3 regions of the Feifania hominis genome follow, and region 3 is predicted to be linked to each of the others. Evidence: riboswitches for the same ligand, from Rfam matches in the RefSeq annotation. Region 3 holds a riboswitch; each other region holds the start of a gene.
The links. A riboswitch is a leader RNA that binds a small molecule or an ion and turns the genes downstream of it on or off. The one in region 3 is predicted to bind cobalamin.
Positions count from the first base shown of each region.

Region 1: linked by a shared signal. The riboswitch ahead of H8695_RS06825 (S-layer homology domain-containing protein) and the one ahead of H8695_RS03690 (S-layer homology domain-containing protein) in region 3 are both predicted to bind cobalamin.
Region 2: linked by a shared signal. The riboswitch ahead of H8695_RS05685 (anaerobic ribonucleoside triphosphate reductase) and the one ahead of H8695_RS03690 (S-layer homology domain-containing protein) in region 3 are both predicted to bind cobalamin.

Region 1 is NZ_JACRSP010000002.1:706,494-712,105, forward strand. Features, by position in the region: gene H8695_RS06825 (S-layer homology domain-containing protein) at 1-1,499, opposite strand, end outside; cobalamin riboswitch at 1,687-1,923, opposite strand; tRNA gene H8695_RS06830 (tRNA-Thr) at 2,184-2,259, opposite strand; tRNA gene H8695_RS06835 (tRNA-Asp) at 2,445-2,521, opposite strand; gene H8695_RS06840 (cell wall hydrolase) at 2,677-3,117, shown strand; gene H8695_RS06845 (hypothetical protein) at 3,136-3,495, shown strand; gene H8695_RS06850 (aspartate/glutamate racemase family protein) at 3,549-4,223, opposite strand; gene H8695_RS06855 (transketolase family protein) at 4,220-5,173, opposite strand; gene H8695_RS06860 (transketolase) at 5,173-5,612, opposite strand, start outside.
Region 2 is NZ_JACRSP010000002.1:470,616-476,227, reverse strand. Features, by position in the region: gene nrdG (anaerobic ribonucleoside-triphosphate reductase activating protein) at 1-22, opposite strand, end outside; gene H8695_RS05685 (anaerobic ribonucleoside triphosphate reductase) at 15-2,363, opposite strand; cobalamin riboswitch at 2,462-2,646, opposite strand; gene H8695_RS05680 (sugar phosphate isomerase/epimerase family protein) at 3,043-3,927, shown strand; gene spoIIID (sporulation transcriptional regulator SpoIIID) at 3,973-4,224, opposite strand; gene H8695_RS05670 (MFS transporter) at 4,472-5,612, shown strand, end outside.
Region 3 is NZ_JACRSP010000002.1:35,892-41,503, reverse strand. Features, by position in the region: gene H8695_RS03700 (energy-coupling factor transporter transmembrane component T) at 1-690, opposite strand, end outside; gene H8695_RS03695 (DUF4430 domain-containing protein) at 687-1,412, opposite strand; gene H8695_RS03690 (S-layer homology domain-containing protein) at 1,423-2,916, opposite strand; cobalamin riboswitch at 2,997-3,174, opposite strand; gene H8695_RS03685 (aldehyde dehydrogenase) at 3,313-4,695, shown strand; gene H8695_RS03680 (EFR1 family ferrodoxin) at 4,746-5,498, shown strand; gene H8695_RS03675 (M42 family metallopeptidase) at 5,569-5,612, opposite strand, start outside.

The DNA.
Region 1 (5,612 bases), 670 kb from region 3:
TCGGCCTGAGAGACCTGAAAAGTCCCCGTTCCGCTCTCATAGCCAAATGCAGCCGCCGTGTAGTAGTAGTCGCCCGCCTCGAGCTCATAGGTCCATGCGCCGTTCTCCGAGGAACTGGCTGTGACGGTCTCACCGCCGGCGGAGGTTCCCCGCGAGAGGGTCACTTCCGCATGGACCGGTGTCACGGCCAGCACAACGGCGTAGGTCGGCACCTTTTCGGGCAGGACGATGGTCTTGCTGTTCTCCCGGATCTTGCCCACAACCAGCTTGCCGGTCGCGTCGCCTCTGTCCGCCGTGCCCGATGTGGCGCTGTAGGTGTAAACACCCGTCGAAATGCCCTCAATGGCAAACCGGCCCGAAGCAGGCACGCCATTCGCATCGGTTTCACCCTGCGCACTCAGTACGTGGTCCCCGCTCAGTGTGACAGCCTTGGCTCCCGGCGCTGTGACAGTCAGCGATCGGCCGCTCTCGGCCAGGTCAGCTGTCCACGCCGGAACGGGATAGCCGCCCGTGCTGTCGCTGACAAAGCCCTCCAGCACAAGTTCACCAAATTCGGCCGTGGTCTTCCCGACAGCCGTGCCGTTCAGTGTCGCCGCCCCACTGCTCTTGGGGAGCATTTCAAATGGGCTGTATGCGCTGCTGTCGGGGTTTTTCTCCTTATCATAGTAAAAAGTGTCTGAAACAGTAACGCTCGGCGTACCCGATGCGACATAGGCGATCCCGCCTTTTTTGCCGCCCGTCACCTTGGCGCCGAGAAAGCTGTTTTTGAGCGTAATGGTGCCTGAAACGCTGGTAATGCTTCCGATGAAGCCGCCGCCTCGGCCGCTCGAGCTGCCAGCTGCGACGTCACCCAGCACCGCGCTGTTCTCAAATGCCGCCGAGCTTGCATAGCCGATATACCCAATCATTCCTCCGAGCTGATCCGTTCCCGTTCCGGTGAGCGCAACGTCGGTGACACAGTTTTCAATCGTGACACTTGCGCCGTTGACATAGCCGATCAGGCCGCCGAGGTAAATGGTGCCCGTTGAATGTGTGCTCGTGATCGCGCCGCTGACCCGACAGTTTTCCACGCTGCTTTCATCGGCCTGTATCACACCAACCAGAGTACCCAGATGGTTGTAGTTCTGGTCGGCCGTTATTGTGATATTCTCGACGACAACATTGCGTACTGTGCCGTCGAGCTCTGCAATCAGGCCGGTATACACAGGATCCCACATGGTTCCCGCCGCGCCCGACAGACTCAGATTGGAAATGGTGTACCCATTGCCGTCAAACGTGCCCGTCAGCTTTGCAATGGGCTGCATCTGTCTGCCTGCCATATTGAGATCGCAGGCGAGTTCGACGTCGCCTGTGATCTCTGTACCGCCGAGAGCGATCAAATCCTCTTCGCTCTCGATGATATGAGTTGTTGTCTGCGCCTGTGCGGCCACTGCGGGCACCGGCAGCAGACTGAAAGCCAGCGCCAATACAAGCGCCAGAGACAAAATTCTCTTCTTCATGTTTTACCTCCTCATTCTTTGCACAATATCTCAAATAGCCAGTGGCTATGTTTTTTCAACCCCGCCGACAGGATTCAGCCGTTTTATTGGGAAACAATAAAACGGCCGCGGCGCCATTCCATAGAAGAATGATGCCGCGGCCGTTTTTCCGCGTTTTGTTTGCCTGTCCGCCATACAACACCGTAGCGGAACCCGCAGTTCTCTTGCAGGTCTCCTGACTTGCGCTTTCAGACATAGAGGTCAGCGGTCTGTCCCCGCCTTACCAGCCCGAGAGCCAGTGGCCGACTTTCGTCGTGGGGACAGCCTCAGCGCATACAGTGGCGGCGGCCGTTCAGGACTTCCGCCGGGCGGCGGTTACCTGATTCCCTTTTCATCCCGCACCGTACACATGCCGGTGCGGGCCACAAGAGAGCTTCTTTCCATTTTAAGGTTATCAACTGTCTCTACCATATCATTTCACGCCGGCTTTGTAAAGTGGACCAATGGAGATTTCAGCGGACCAATTCTCCCCCCGAGCCCATTTTGCGCCGAAGTAAAATCACGCTGTATCCGCTCCCCGTCTGCGGTACTCTGAAGATATGAAAATTAGCTGGTATCAAGGCTTTCCGCGTGCAGAAAGCGCACAAAAGCCCCGGCGAAGAAAAAACCCGAAAGCCACTTGTATCAAGGCTTTCGGGTTTTCTATGGAGCTGCTGACCAGATTCGAACTGGTGACCTCTTCCTTACCAAGGAAGTGCTCTGCCTACTGAGCTACAGCAGCATATGGCGACCGGGATGGGGATCCCGCCTGCTGCGCAGGCGATACGCTCGGCCTTGCGGCCTCCCGCTTTCGGCTGAAAACATGCCACCGGCATGTTTTCTTAACGCCGAAACCCTCTCGGGTTCTCGCCCAATGGGCGATTCTCTATTTCATGGCTCTGTTGAAAACAGAACCGGGCTTGTCTTTGGCGACCGAGATGGGGCTCGAACCCACGACCTCTAGCGTGACAGGCTAGCGTTCTAACCAGCTGAACTACTCGGCCACATGGACGAATAAAAAAGCCTCACAACGCATATTGGGCCGTTCGGCTTATTTATTATATCGGCTTTGCCCTTTGCTGTCAAGTTCTTATTTGATTTTATTCATAGTTTGCCCCCGCCGTCTCATATGATGAACTATTGGAAAGGAGTGATGCCAATGGCCTATTCGGATCGGGAACTGCTCGCGCGTCTCATCCAGTGCGAGGCCGGCGGCGAGGGTGACAACGGCATGCGTGCCGTGGCGAGCGTGGTCATGAACCGTGTGCATGCCCCGGGCGGCGAATATGCCCGCGTCGGGCAGCAGAGCATCCGCAACATCATCTACCAGCAGGATCAGTTCACCTGTCTGAAGACCTCTCTCGGCGGGCAGCCCTATATGCAGAACATCTACAACATGCGCCCGGAGCAGATTCACTACGACATTGCCGACTGGGCAATCGCGGGCAACCGCCTTTACAATCTGGGGCAGGCGCTGTGGTTTTTCAACCCCTACTCTGAGACCTGTCCCCCCTACTTCCCCACCACCGTCGGGACTTTTGTCGTCCGCATCGGAGACCACTGTTTTTACAACCCGACTGACGCCTATTATTCTACCTGAGAAAGGAATGAATCTGTCATGTACAATGTCAACTTCAAACCGGCCGAGGAGCTGTCGCCGCGCCCCACGGAGAGCGAGGCGGTCCTTGCGAATCCCCAGACCAACGAGGAGGTTGTGGGCGGCTCCATACAGGGGGTTCTCTCCGACAACATCGGCTACTATGTCGTCATTCAATTTCTCATCGGCACCAATACGCTTGTCGCGCGCGAGGGCGTTCTCTATGCCGTCGGCATCAACTATGTCACGCTCTATGACCCGCTCGCCGACAACTACACGGTCTGCGACATGTACTCCATCAAGTTTGTGACTTTCTACGACTCGCGCACAAGACCCGCCTCACTGAATAATGTACCCAATCTCAACACGTTTCCATCCTGAACATGGTTTTGGCGCCCGGCTGTCAGCCGGGCGCCTTTTTTGCTGAATTCACATCAGACAGCCGCCATCTCATTGAGCTTTTCTGCGACCGCGCCGTAGCCGGAGTAAAAGCTGCACAGCAGCGGCGTTGTCACATCTCCCAGCTCCGGCAACAGTGCGCGCATGGACACCTGGGCCATGACGATGGCGTCATAGCGCATCCCGTCCAGCTTGCGGATCTGTTCCATCAGCAGACGGTTGTGCTCCTCGGGTCTTCCAGCCTGCAGCGCATCCCAGGCGTCGTTTTGCAGATACGAGTCGCACCGCATCTGTTTTCCCTGCTCCCGCCCCACGCTCTCAATCAGCCGTGCGCTCGGGCCGAGAGTGGTTTCCAGCGTGGCAATGAGCGCGATTCTCTCACCCAGCTCAACCGCCTGTCTGGCCATGGGCAGATCGATCTTCATGACCGGAATGTGAACCGCCTGCGCATAGATGTCAGCCACTTCCCCCACTGTGGAGCAGGAGTTGACAATCAGGTCTGCCCCCGATATTTCGGCCGCTCTGGCATAGAGCGTCATCCGGTCTATGATCTCCTGCGTGGGGCCCCCATTTGCCCGCACATCGGCGAGAATGGTGCTGTCGGTGATGAATTCCACTCTCACTCCTGGAACGTTTTCTTTCAAAAATGCCACGGTGTCATCCCGCCTGGCAAAGCTGGTCTGTAAAATGCAGACATGCGGCTTTTTCATCTCGATCCTCTCTTTCTCAACAGCAGAGCCCTCGCCTTTTCTACAATAGACTCCACATCCATCCCGTGATCCCGGTAGATGAGCTCCGGGTCCCCCGATTCGCCAAAGCGGTCCTGCACACCCACAAGCTCCATCGGCACGGGACAGTTGCTCACCACAACCTCCGCCACCGCCGACCCCAGTCCGCCGAAGACGGTGTGGTCCTCAATGGTCATGATCGCCCCGGTCTCACGGGCGGCCCGGACAACCGCCTCATGGTCCAGAGGCTTGATGGTCATCATATCCAGCACGCGCACCCCCACACCCTGCCGTTTTAGAATCTCGGCCGCTTTCACCGCCTTGCCGAGCAGAATGCCGGAGACGATCATCGTCATATCACAGCCGTTTTCAACCACTGTGTTGGCCCTGCCCCACGCAAAGTGAAAGCTCTCGGGACAGTACCAGTCCGCCACCGGGTTCCGGTGTAGACGGACGTAGAGAGGCCCCCTGAAGTCCACCGCGGCATGGGCCAGCGCCCGGGCGGCCACGGCGTCCGCCGGCTGCACAATGGTCATGTTGGGAAAGGCACGCATGATCGCCACATCCTCAATGGCCGCATGGGTGGCCCCGTCGCCGCCCACCTGCAGACCCGCGTGGGTGCCGATAATCGTGACGTTGAGATTGGGGTAGCACACAAATGTGCGCACCTGCTCGCATGCCCTCATGGAGGCAAACACCGCAAAGGTTGCCAGAAACACCTTTTCCCCACAGGCGGCAAGACCCGCAGAGGCCGCCACCAGATTCTGTTCGGCGATTCCAAAGGAGAATTCCCGGCCGGGGAAAAATTGCCCGAACTGCTCCAGGCCGCAGGTCTTCGTATCCGCGCTGCACACCACGAAGCTGTCGTTGGTCTTCGCAATTTCCATCAATTCCCGGCCGAAAGCCATTCTGGTTGCCGGCGGCTGCACCATCACACCGCACCTCCTGTCTCAATGTCGGCAATGGCCCTGACCATTTCTTCGTCGTCCGGCGGTCTGCCATGCCACCCGGCGTCATCCTCCATAAAGGAGACGCCCTTTCCCTTTACTGTGCGCATCAGCATCGCAGTCGGGTGGCACATCGTCCTCGCCGTATGCAGCGCATCGAGCACCTGCCTCATGTCATGGCCGTTGGCCTCGATCACACGCCAGCCGAAAGAGCGCCACTTCTCCGCAAGCGGCTCAACGGTCATGACGTCATTGGTCCAGCCGTTGATCTGCACGCCGTTGCAGTCCACGATGGCGACCAGGTTTTTCAGCTGATGGTGGCTCGCCGCCATGGCGGCCTCCCAGACAATCCCCTCCTGGAGCTCGCCGTCGCCGAGCATGACATAGGTCATGTAATTTCGCCGGCGCAGCCGGCCCGACAGAG
Region 2 (5,612 bases), 430 kb from region 3:
TGAGCTGCTCGAGATCAGACATTGTGCTTGACCCGGTCGCGCTCCTCGGCACGCTTGGCGTTGTTGAAGCGGCTGAGCGTACCGACCAGATAGCCCGTGATGCGGCGGATGCGCTCAAAGGGGATGTCGCCCTCGCTGCGCCCGCACTGCGGGCAGGTGTCGCCGATGATGCCGTTGTAGCCGCAGACCGGGTCGCGGTCGACCGGATGATTGATCGAGCCGTAGCCGATGCCGCAGTCGTGCATGTAGCGAACCACCTTTTCAAAGGCCGCGAGATTCTGCGACGGGTCGCCGTCGAGTTCGATGTAGGAGATGTGGCCGCCGTTTGTCAGCGCATGGTAGGGCGCCTCCAGGCGAATCTTGTCAAAGGCGGAGATCGGGTAGTAGACCGGGATGTGGAAGCTGTTGGTGTAGTACTCGCGGTCAGTCACACCCTCGATGACGCCGTATTTGGCGCGGTCGAGGCGCACGAAGCGCCCCGAGAGACCCTCGGCGGGCGTCGCGATGAGCGAGTAGTTCATCCCCGTGCGGGCCGAGAGATCGTCGAGCCATTCGCGCATGTGGCCGATGATCTCAAGACCGAGGTTCTGCGAGGTCTCGCTCTCGCCGTGGTGTGCGCCGACCAGGGCCTTGAGACACTCGGCGAGGCCGATGAAGCCGACGGTCAGTGTGCCGTGCTTGAGAATCTCGCGAATCTCATCCTCCCAGTCGAGCTTGTCGCTGTCGATCCAGACGCCCTGCCCCATGAGAAACGGGAAGTTTTTGACTTTTTTCTTCGCCTGAATCTCAAAGCGCTCATTGAGCTGGTCGACGACAAGGGCCATCTTGCGGTCGAGTTCCTCAAAGAAAAACGAGATGTCACCGCGCGAGCGGATGGCGATACGCGGCAGATTGATCGAGGTGAACGACAGGTTGCCGCGCCCGTTTGAAATCTCGCGGTCCGGGTCGTAGACATTGCCCATGACGCGTGTGCGGCAGCCCATGTAGGCGATCTCGGTCTCGGGGTGGCCGGGCTTGTAATACTGAAGATTGAACGGCGCGTCGACAAAGGAGAAGTTCGGGAACAGCCGCTTCGCGCTCACCCGGCAGGCGAGCTGGAACAGGTCGTAGTTCGGGTCGCCGGGGTTGTAGTTGACTCCCTCTTTGACGCGGAAGATCTGTATGGGGAAGATCGGCGTCTCGCCGTGGCCGAGGCCGGCCTCGGTTGCGAGAAGAAGATTTCTCATCACCATGCGCGCCTCGGGCGAGGTGTCCATGCCGTAGTTGATCGAGGAAAACGGCGTCTGCGCGCCGGCACGCGAGTGCATGGTATTGAGATTGTGAACAAAGGCCTCCATGGCCTGGTAGGTCGTCTTGTCGGTCTCGGCGCGGGCCTTTTCCCGAACGAACCGGCACAGCCGCTCGGCCTCCTTCTTCTCGAGGCCGAAGTGCTCGCAGAGGGAGGGAGCCAGCTTTTTCTCGAATTTCTCATAGCCCTCGAGTGTCGGACCGAGCCCGTCCTTCTCGCGGATGGCATCGAGAATTTCAACCACTTTCTCCCGCAGACCACTCTCGTCAAGGTCAAATTCCAGAGCGTCCGCCAGATGATTGCGGTAGAGCTTGCGGTAGGTCTTGGCAACGCCCGGCGCCATGCCGTAGTCGAAATTGACGATGGACTGGCCACCGTGCTGATCATTCTGGTTCGACTGGATGGCGATGCAGCACAGCGCCGAATAGCTGGTGATGTCGTTTGGCTCGCGCAGCACGCCGTGGCCGGTCGAAAAGCCGTCTTTGAACAGACTCAGCAGATCAATCTGGCAGCAGGTGGTGGTCAGCGTGTAGAAGTCCATATCGTGGATGTGGATGTCGCCGTCGCGGTGGGCCTGCGCATGCTCGGGCTTGAGTACAAACATCTCGTAGAAGAGCTTGGAGCCCTCGGAGCCGTATTTGAGCATGGTTCCCATTGCGGTGTCGCCGTCGATGTTGGCGTTTTCACGCTTGATATCGGACTCGGCCGCGTCGCGAAACGTGATGTCCTGGTAGGTCTTCATCAGGCGGTTGTCCATCTCGCGCACACGGCTGCGCTCCGCGCGGTAGAGGATGTAGGCCTTGGCGGTGCGCACAAAGCCGTTTTGGATGAGAACCTTTTCCACCGTGTCCTGAATCTGCTCGATGGAGGGGGTGATAAGGCCGTCCTCGAGCAGACTCGCGACAACTTCGCCCGCAAGCGCGGCACACTCGGCCTCGCTCTTGGGGGACTTTGTAGCGGCAAAGGCCTTGGATATGGCCCCCGCAATTTTGGAGGGGTCAAACGGGACGACTCGGCCATCCCGCTTGGTGATGGTGTTGATGGTAACTGTGGTAGAGGTTGCCGTAGTGCTCATGGTTTTCTTCCTTCCTTTCTGCGCTGCGTCAAAAAAAGCGCGCCAAACGGCACGCGTCACAGGGTAATTGACTGTTGTCCGTTCTCGCCATACACCGTGGCGACGGGAGTCTGTCAGCAGGTCTTCTGACTTTGGTCCGTCATCATTCCCCGGCGCCTTCCCGCGAAAGCAGTGGCGTCTACCGGGAAACTCGGGGTCCACACAGCGGCGGGACCGTGCAGGATTCTCACCTGACTTCCCTTTTGAGCCGCCCGGAGGCGGCACTGACATACACAATATGTAGTTTTGTCTTGACAGATAAGACACATATATTGTATATAGTGAGAGAGTGAATGTCAATGCACCGGAGTGAAAAAGTTGACAGAAAAAAGAGGACTTTTTTTGAGCATATTTCCGATTTCGTGATATAATAGCCGCAGAGCGGCTATTATATGGAATTTAGGCCGTTTTTCTTGCCCCTTACGGGGCAAGTCCCTGCGGGACGGCTGAACAATGGCCGTATCATACCATAACTGCTTCGCGGTCATGCTATGATAGCCGCAGAGCAGCTATTATATGGAATTCAGGCCGTGCTCTTACCCCTTACGGGGCAAGTCCCTGCGGGATGGCTGAACGCATGGCCAGATCGCTCTGTTTGACTACCTATTAAATTATGTGAACTGCCGGGGGAGGAACTGACATGCTTAAAATTTCCGCTTTTCCCAAGTGCTGGAGCCACGACATTACCGACGGCCGAATGGAACTGTTCGACTGGTTTGAGAAAGCCCGCGTCCTCGACTGCGAGGGGCTTGAAATGTACAGCGGCTTTATCAAATCCTTTGACGAGGGGACTCTCGCGCAGATTCGCTCCAGGGCTCAGAGCTATGGCATGGAGCTGCCGATGATGTGCTTTTCCCCGGATTTTACCAATCCCGATCCGGCCGCGCGCCGTGAGCAGATTGACCGCCAGAAGCGCATGATTTACGCCACGGCCGCCCTCGGCGGACGCTACTGCCGCACGCTCTCGGGCCAGAGACGCCCGAATGTGAGTGTATATGACGGCACACAGATGGTGGTCGAGTGCATCAGTGAGTGCTTCGATACGGCACGCGCCTGCGGGGTTACTCTGGTCATGGAAAATCACTACAAGGACGGCTACTGGGAGTACTCGGAGTTTGCCCAGCGTATGGAGGTCTATCTGCCGATCGTCAGGCAGCTTGCCTGCGACTGTTTCGGGGTTCAGTACGACCCGTCAAACACCGTGGTTGCAGGGGAGGACCCCCTTGCGCTGCTCGACGAGGTGCTGCCCTATGTGCGCACCATGCATGCGAGCGACCGCTATCTTGCGCCCGGCTTCACGGCGGAGGATCTCAAGGGGGCAGACGGGGTGAAAGGTTACGCCAAAATTCTCATGCACGGTGTCACAGGGCGGGGAATGAACGACTACAATGAAATTTTCAAACGGCTCAAATCGGTTGATTTTAACGGCTGGATCTCCATAGAGGACGGGATGAACGGCCTTGAGGAGATGCGCCAGTCGGTGGACTTTTTAAAGGCCATGCGTCGGGAGTACTTCGGAGCATAGAAAAAAGAGGGCGGCACAGATGCCGCCCTCTTTTTTTTTCGAACACTATTTCTGTGAGAGATACTTTTCTTTTGTCGCCTGCCCGCCGCGGATGTGGCGCTCGGCTTTATTTTGTTCCAAAACGGCTTTGACCTCGGTGTAAAGCTCGTGGTTGAGCTGCGAGAGCCGCTCGGTGACGTCCTTATGTACGGTGCTCTTGGAGACCCCGAAGTGTTTTGCAGACTGCCGAACCGTCGCATTGTTCTCGATAATATAGTGAGCAAGCGTGACGGCCCGCTCTTCCGGTAACCCTTTCAAACTATAACACCCTCTTACATATATGGTCTTGTGTCATATATATGCGGCTCATGAGGCCAATATGTGAAGAGAAATATTTAAAGTACAAGACAACAGAGCACTGAAAAACAAATGTAAAAATTTAATTAATATTCACAAAATGCGAATAAATTTTAACAAAATATTGACTTGACAAAAACAAAGAGTTATACTTGCAAACAATGATGAATTAAAAGTTTATGTTTAAGAAGCATAAGGGGTAGAAACATTGTCGAAGTCAAAGATTCACTACGCCTGGGTCATTCTGATTGCCGGAATTTTGATTGCCGGCGCCGGCCAGGGCGTCATTCTCAATACATTCAACGCATTTGTAAAACCCGTCACCCTTGATCTGGGCTTCTCGCGGGCAGAATTTACGCTCTGCTCAAGCATCAGTCTGATCGTGGGGGTGCTGACTCTGCCCTATCTCGGCAAACTCTTTCAGACCAGCCGGCTGAAACTCGTGGTGTGTGCCTGCGCGATTGTCGCGTCGCTTGTACCGCTCGGCTATGCCCTGTGCGGCAGTCTGTGGCAGTTCTATGCGCTCTCGGCGGTGCTGGGTCTCGCAGTCAATGGTGTGGGCCTGACTATGATTGGAAGCGTCATCACCAACTGGTTCAACCGCAAGCGCGGGCTTGTCACCGGCATTGCCTTTGCGGGGTCGGGTCTCTTTGGCGCCGTGATGCTGCCCATTGTAACCTCTCTCATTGAAGCAAGCGGCTGGCGCTTTGGCTTTACGGTCATTGCCGCGACTGCCGCTGTACTCTTTGTACCCTCGGCCTTTTTCATGCTGCGCGCGACGCCGCAGGAAATGGGCCTTGCCCCCTACGGAGACAGCGCCGGGCAGACCGGCGAGCCCGCCGCCCAGAATGGGATGACAAGGGCGCAGGCGCTTCGCACCCCCGCTCTGTGGACCTGTATGGTGGGGCTGTTTCTGCACACCGGCGTCTGCATCGCCATCAACGCCAACTGTGTGGCCTACCTCTCGGACCTCGGCCACAGCGCGCAGGTCACAGGGCTTGTCGCCTCGGTGGTGCTCATTTTTTTGACCATTGGGAAAATCGGGTTCGGCGAGGTGTTCGACCGACTGGGAGATCTCAAGGGAGCTCTGCTGATGACTGTGATGGTCACGGCGGCCCCGCTGCTGTTCCTGCTGGCCAGAAATACGTTTTTTGCCTTTTTCAGTGTGGCACTGCTCGGGCTCGCCGGCGGGGGAGGGAGCGTTGTCGCAAGCCATATAATCGCAAGCTATTTTGGCAGGAAGAACTTTGCGAGCATTTTTGCCATTGCAATGATTCCCGGTCAGCTCGGCTCGGCCATCGGTCCGGTGTTTGCGGCGTGGATTTTCGACCTGTTTGACTCCTACACCG
Region 3 (5,612 bases):
GCCCGCGAGCAGCGCCGCGTCGCGCCGGGTGAAACGCCACAGGCCGAAAGAGGTGCGCCCGGGCAGCCCGTAGCCGCGCGCGCGCATGCTGTCGGCGGTCTCAATGGAGTGCTCGAGCGCCCAGGTTGTCATGATCGAGACAATGGACAGCCCGCTTCGGATTCGTTCCATCAGCCGGCCTTTTCCGGCGTCGCGGCCGATGCAGCGCCGGGCGGCCGCGATCTCGCCGATCTGTCGGCGGTACCGGGGAACAAAGCGCAGCACCATGGAGAAGACGAGCGACAGCGCCGGAATCACCCGGCCGAACAGGTGGATGAATTTCTCAGATGTCATCACGATATTGTAGCAGTGAAACCACATAAGGATGCACACGAGCATGCCGCCCGCCGCCGCGCCGTACCACAGAGATTCGAGCGTCAGCGGATTGCCGCCGGCAAAGTAGCCGAGCACGGTGACCCCCCGGTGATTGAACAGGGGATTGACGGCGACGCAGAGCACAAACATCGGCAGCAGCACACGAAGCGCAAAGCGCAGGGCCTCTCTCCCCTGGAGCAGCACCCCGTAGAGCAGCGCCGCGCCGAGGGACACAGCGAGCAGAACTGGGTGGACGGTGAACATGCTCAGCGCGATGACCGCGATAAAATAGCAGAAGTTCACCGCCGGGTGAAACGAGCCGAAGCCGTCTCTCAAGACAGAGCCCCCCCCTCGCCGGCGCCGACGTCGCGCCCGAGGTCGCAGGTGTAGACCCACTCGACCGTCTCGCCGCCCGTCAGCGCAAAAGAGGAGCAGCCGACACTCGGAAAGACGCCGTCTACGCGGTACATCCAGCCCGAGCGCTCGCCGCAGTCGAACTCATAGAGGTTGCCGATGCCCTCGATGTAAGCTGTCTGATAGAGGGGAGAATCGGTGAATTCCAGATGAATTTTCTCCTGGCGGGTCACGCGCTTGAGCACGCTGAAGACGGTGTCACCCTGCTCGAGGGGGATCTCGGAGGCATGCAGGAGGATGCCGTCTTGCGGCAGCAGCTCGCGCACGGCATCGTCGAGCGCATCGCTCTCAACGGCGCGCTCACAGCGAATCGATACGGTACAGACGGCGGACTTGTTGGTCTCGCCCGGCTCGCTTGTTTTTTCGGGCTCGTCCGGCTTCTGCTCCGGCGGCGCCGGAGCGGGTTCCGGTTCAGAGGGCTCCTCCGGGGAGAGCGGCGCATCCTCGCCGGGGTCCTCCACGGGTGCGGCTGTGGGGGAAGATGGCGGCTCGTGCGTCTGCGGCGTCAGGTCGTCCGGATTAGAGTCAGACGGAGAAGCGGTCTCCTGCGGGGGGACGGCCGGCGAGCAGCCCGCGAGCAGCGCCAGAATAACAAGCGCGGCGAGCAGCACGGCAAATTTTCTTTTTGTTACGAGTGTTTTCAAGTTTTCGCTCCTATCGTTCACCGAGCAGGGAGTTCAGACGGCTCAAAATGGTGATAACTTCGGCGCGGGTGATCAGGCCCTTTGGCGCCAGATCGTCCCCGCGGCCGCCGACAAGCCCGTTTTCCACGCAGAATGCGGCCGCCTCTGCGGCCCATTCGGAAAGCGCGCCGCGATCGGGAAATTTTGCAAGAGCCGCGCGGTCGGCTGCCGTTTCGAGCCCGCACGCCTCAGCGGCGCGGGCGACAATGGTCATCATCTCCTCACGGCTGATGGGACTCATGCCGTCAAAGAGGCCGGCCTCCCGGCCCTTGACCACTCCGCGCGAGGCGGCAGCCGCGACGCCGGGACAGAACCACCGGTCAGGCGCCAGGTCGGAGAGCACGGGCGTTGACAGCGGCTCGAGGAGCCGCCAGCCGAGACTCTCTGACAGAGCGCCGACACACTCACCGCGCAGCGCCGTGCGGTCGGGCTCAAACAGGGTACCCTCGCGCACGATGCCGTAGCCGCCGGTCGCGGCAACCTGGCCGGCGCACCAGTGGCCGTCGATGTCGGTGAAGACGGGAACTGACGGCTGCACGGCGTCGGTCAGATCATAGAGCCGGTTTTTCCCGCTTCTCAGCCGCTCGACAGCGCTGAGTGCACAGAGCGCCTGTTCGGTTGCCATGCGGTTGGACGGGCCGCCTGCGAGATGGGCAAAGCCGCCGTCGCTGTTCTGAAAGGCGAGCAGCGCATCGAGCACTCCCGCAAAACGCCCGTCGAGTTCCGGATCAATGCCGAGCGAGGCGAGCGCAATGACAACCTGCGCGGCGCTCTCACAGTTGGCCTCGCCATAGGATTCGTAGCCGCCGCCGGGGAGCTTCAAAGAGGCGAGAACCGTGACGCCGCGGTCGACAGCCTGCCGCACACGCTCCAGATGGCAATAGGGGGCAAGGGCGCTCAGAGCCATGGCGGTGACGTCCGCATCCGGCTCGCCGCCGAGAGAGAACCCGCCGCCCGGCAGCTCGCGCGTGAGGATCAAATCGATGAGATACTCCCGCGCGGCGGGATGGGTGGCATCGGTATCGGGAATCGGGTAGTCGGCGCTGTCAAAGGCGACCAGTGCAAAGATAGTGCCGTTGATGCCCTGCTTTGACACCTTGTCGGCGTCGGTGAGACAGTCGAGTAGCGAGTAGCCGCCGACGTCGTCCACCCCGGCGCCGAGCGCGGTGAGGGCGATGACACGGCGGGAGTACTCGGTGTATTTTGTGCGGGTGAGGACCCCCTGTTTGTCGCGCAGCTCCTGCGATACTCTCGCGACATAGCTCTCGCGCAGCTCGTCGGGGAGCTGGCCCGCGCGGGCGAGGGCAAAGATGGCCCACTCGGATTCGTCGTAGATTCCGGAGTCAAAGGTGCGAAGCAACCACCCGGCAGCGCGGCCTGCTTCGTCGGTGACAGCCAGGGCCGCAAGCCCCGCCGTCAGAATCAGACACAGGGCAAGCACCGCTGCCAGAAGTCTCTTACGCATAACCATTACCTGCTTTCCAAAAAAATAGAAGCTCAAAAAGAGCTCCCGTTGTGCGGTGCTGCTCCTCTCATCCCAAGAACGCGCGCGGCTGCGGCATGGCAGTTCTCCTGGCTTATGGCTCATCCGCCGGAACGCCTTCTCGGGCCGAAACCCAATGGCATCTGTTCCCTTGTCGCCAAATACAGTAATGGATGTTGCGCGGGATTCGCACCCGACTTCTCTCTTGGGGGTCGCCCCACCATGCCGAATCAATTGTGATATATCATAGAAACGCAGGGAACGTTTGCCCCGAATGGTTTCCATCGAATACTTTTTCATTATAATCTCTTTTGCTCGGCGATTCAACGCTCTTTTTTGTGTTAAGATATACAGTAGAACAAAAGCGGAGGTTCCGGTATGCAGGAAGAGTCAATCACAGAATTACTCAAACGGCAGCGCGATTTTTATCGCGCGGGGAAAACGGTGGCTCTCGACTTTCGCCGCGCGGCGCTCGAGGCGCTTGACGCAGCGCTTGTGCGCTGGGAGAGCGATCTCTATGAGGCGCTTTGGCGCGACCTCGGCAAGAGCAAAACGGAGAGCTATGCAACGGAGCTCGGCTTTGTGCGCGCCGAAATCCGCCACACGCTGCGCCATCTGCGCCGGTGGGCGGCGCCGCGGCGGGTGCGCACGCCGATGATGCTCTTTCCCGCGCGCGGGCGTATTTTACAGGAACCCTATGGGGTGGCGCTCATCATCGGGCCGTTCAACTACCCGGTTCAGCTTTTGCTCGAGCCGCTCGTCGGGGCGATTGCAGCGGGCAACTGCGCGGTGCTCAAAGCGTCCGAACTCACCCCTCATGTCGCCCAGGTGCTCGCCGAGCTCGTCTCACAGACCTTTGACAGCGGCCATGTCGCGCTTGTCACCGGCGGACCTGAGACGGCGCAGGCGCTTCTGCGCTGCCGGTTTGACACCATTTTCTTCACCGGCAGCACCCGGGTGGGCAGACTGGTATATGAGGCGGCGGCACAGCATCTGACGCCGGTGACGCTCGAACTCGGCGGCAAGAGCCCCGTCATCGTGTCGGCGCGGGCAAATCTCGCCGTTGCCGCCGAGCGGATTGTCTGGGGAAAGCTGCTGAACGCGGGTCAGACCTGCGTTGCGCCCGACTATGTTTTGGCTGAGCGGCCGATTGTGGGTGAGCTCACTGAGAAGATCTGCAAGACGATCACAGACTTTTACGGGCCTGACCCGCGCCGGAGCCCGGACTACGGCAGAATCGTCACACAGTCCCATACCGAGCGCCTGCGCGGACTTCTTGAGGAGGACCGCGACCGGATTGTCTTCGGCGGCGAGACGGATGTTGAGAGCCGCTATGTGGCGCCGACCGTGGTCATGGCGCAGCCGTCGAGCGCCTGCATGCGCGAGGAGCTCTTCGGGCCGATTTTGCCGGTGCTGGAGGTGGGAGATCTTGACGAGGCCATCCGCTTTGTCAAAGAGAGGGAAAAGCCGCTTGCGGCCTATGTTTTTACCGAGGACCGCTCTGAGGCGAAGCGCGTGACGCGGGTGATTTCCTTTGGCGGGGGCTGTGTCAACGACACCATCACCCATCTGATCAACCCCAATCTCCCCTTTGGGGGCGTCGGCCTGTCGGGCCTTGGCGCCTACCACGGAAAGGCGAGTTTTGACACCTTTTCCCACGCAAAGTCCATTGTCACAAAGACGACGCGTTTTTCCGTCCGGGTGCAGTATCCGCCGTACAGTGAGAAAAAACTGGGGCTGCTGAAAAAAGTGATGAAATGACAGGCCGCGCCGCCGTGCGGCGGGCCGGTTCATAGAGTGGAGGAGAAAGAATGGTATTGTATTTTTCCGCAACGGGCAACAGCGAGTTTGCGGCAGAGCGCATCGGCCGGACGACAGGCGACGAGGTGCAGAATCTCTTTGAAAAGATCAAAACCGGCGATTTTTCCCGGATGCATTCGGACCGCTCGTGGGTGGTTGTCGTGCCGACGTATGCCTGGAGAATCCCGCGCATTGTGCAAAACTGGCTGGAGAACACGACGCTCTCGGGGAACAGACGGGTGTATTTTGTGATGACCTGCGGCGAAAATGTCGGCAACGCAGGCAAATACCTGAAAAAGCTCTGTGAGAAAAAGAAGATGGACTACTGCGGATGCTTTGCAGTCAAAATGCCCGAAAACTACATTGCGATGTTCACCACGCCGAATGAAGACGAGGCGGCGCGCATCGTGGAGCGGGCCGAGGGCGAAATAGACCGCGCGGCCCGTCTCATTGAAACAGGCGAGAACTTTCCGCAGAGCGCCGTTTCCCTCGGCGGCAGAGTGAGCAGCAGTTTTGTCAATAAGATGTTTTATCCGCTGATTGTCCACGCAAAAAAATTCTGCGCTACCGACGCGTGCATATCCTGCGGCCGGTGCGTTGAAGTCTGTCCGCTCTCCAATGTCCGCCTCAAAGAGGGAAGACCGGTGTGGGGCGACCGCTGCACACACTGCATGGCGTGCATCAACCGCTGCCCGACAGAGGCGATTGAATACGGGACGCACAGCAGGGGACTGCCGCGCTACGTCTGTTCAAAGAAAGTGTAGGCAGAAATGTAAAAAAGGGAGATGATACCGGTTTGGTATCATCTCCCTTTTGTCTCTGTGCCGCCTGTTGTTATGTTCTGTCTTCAAACCGGCCGAGAGGGAAGTTCGCGTCAA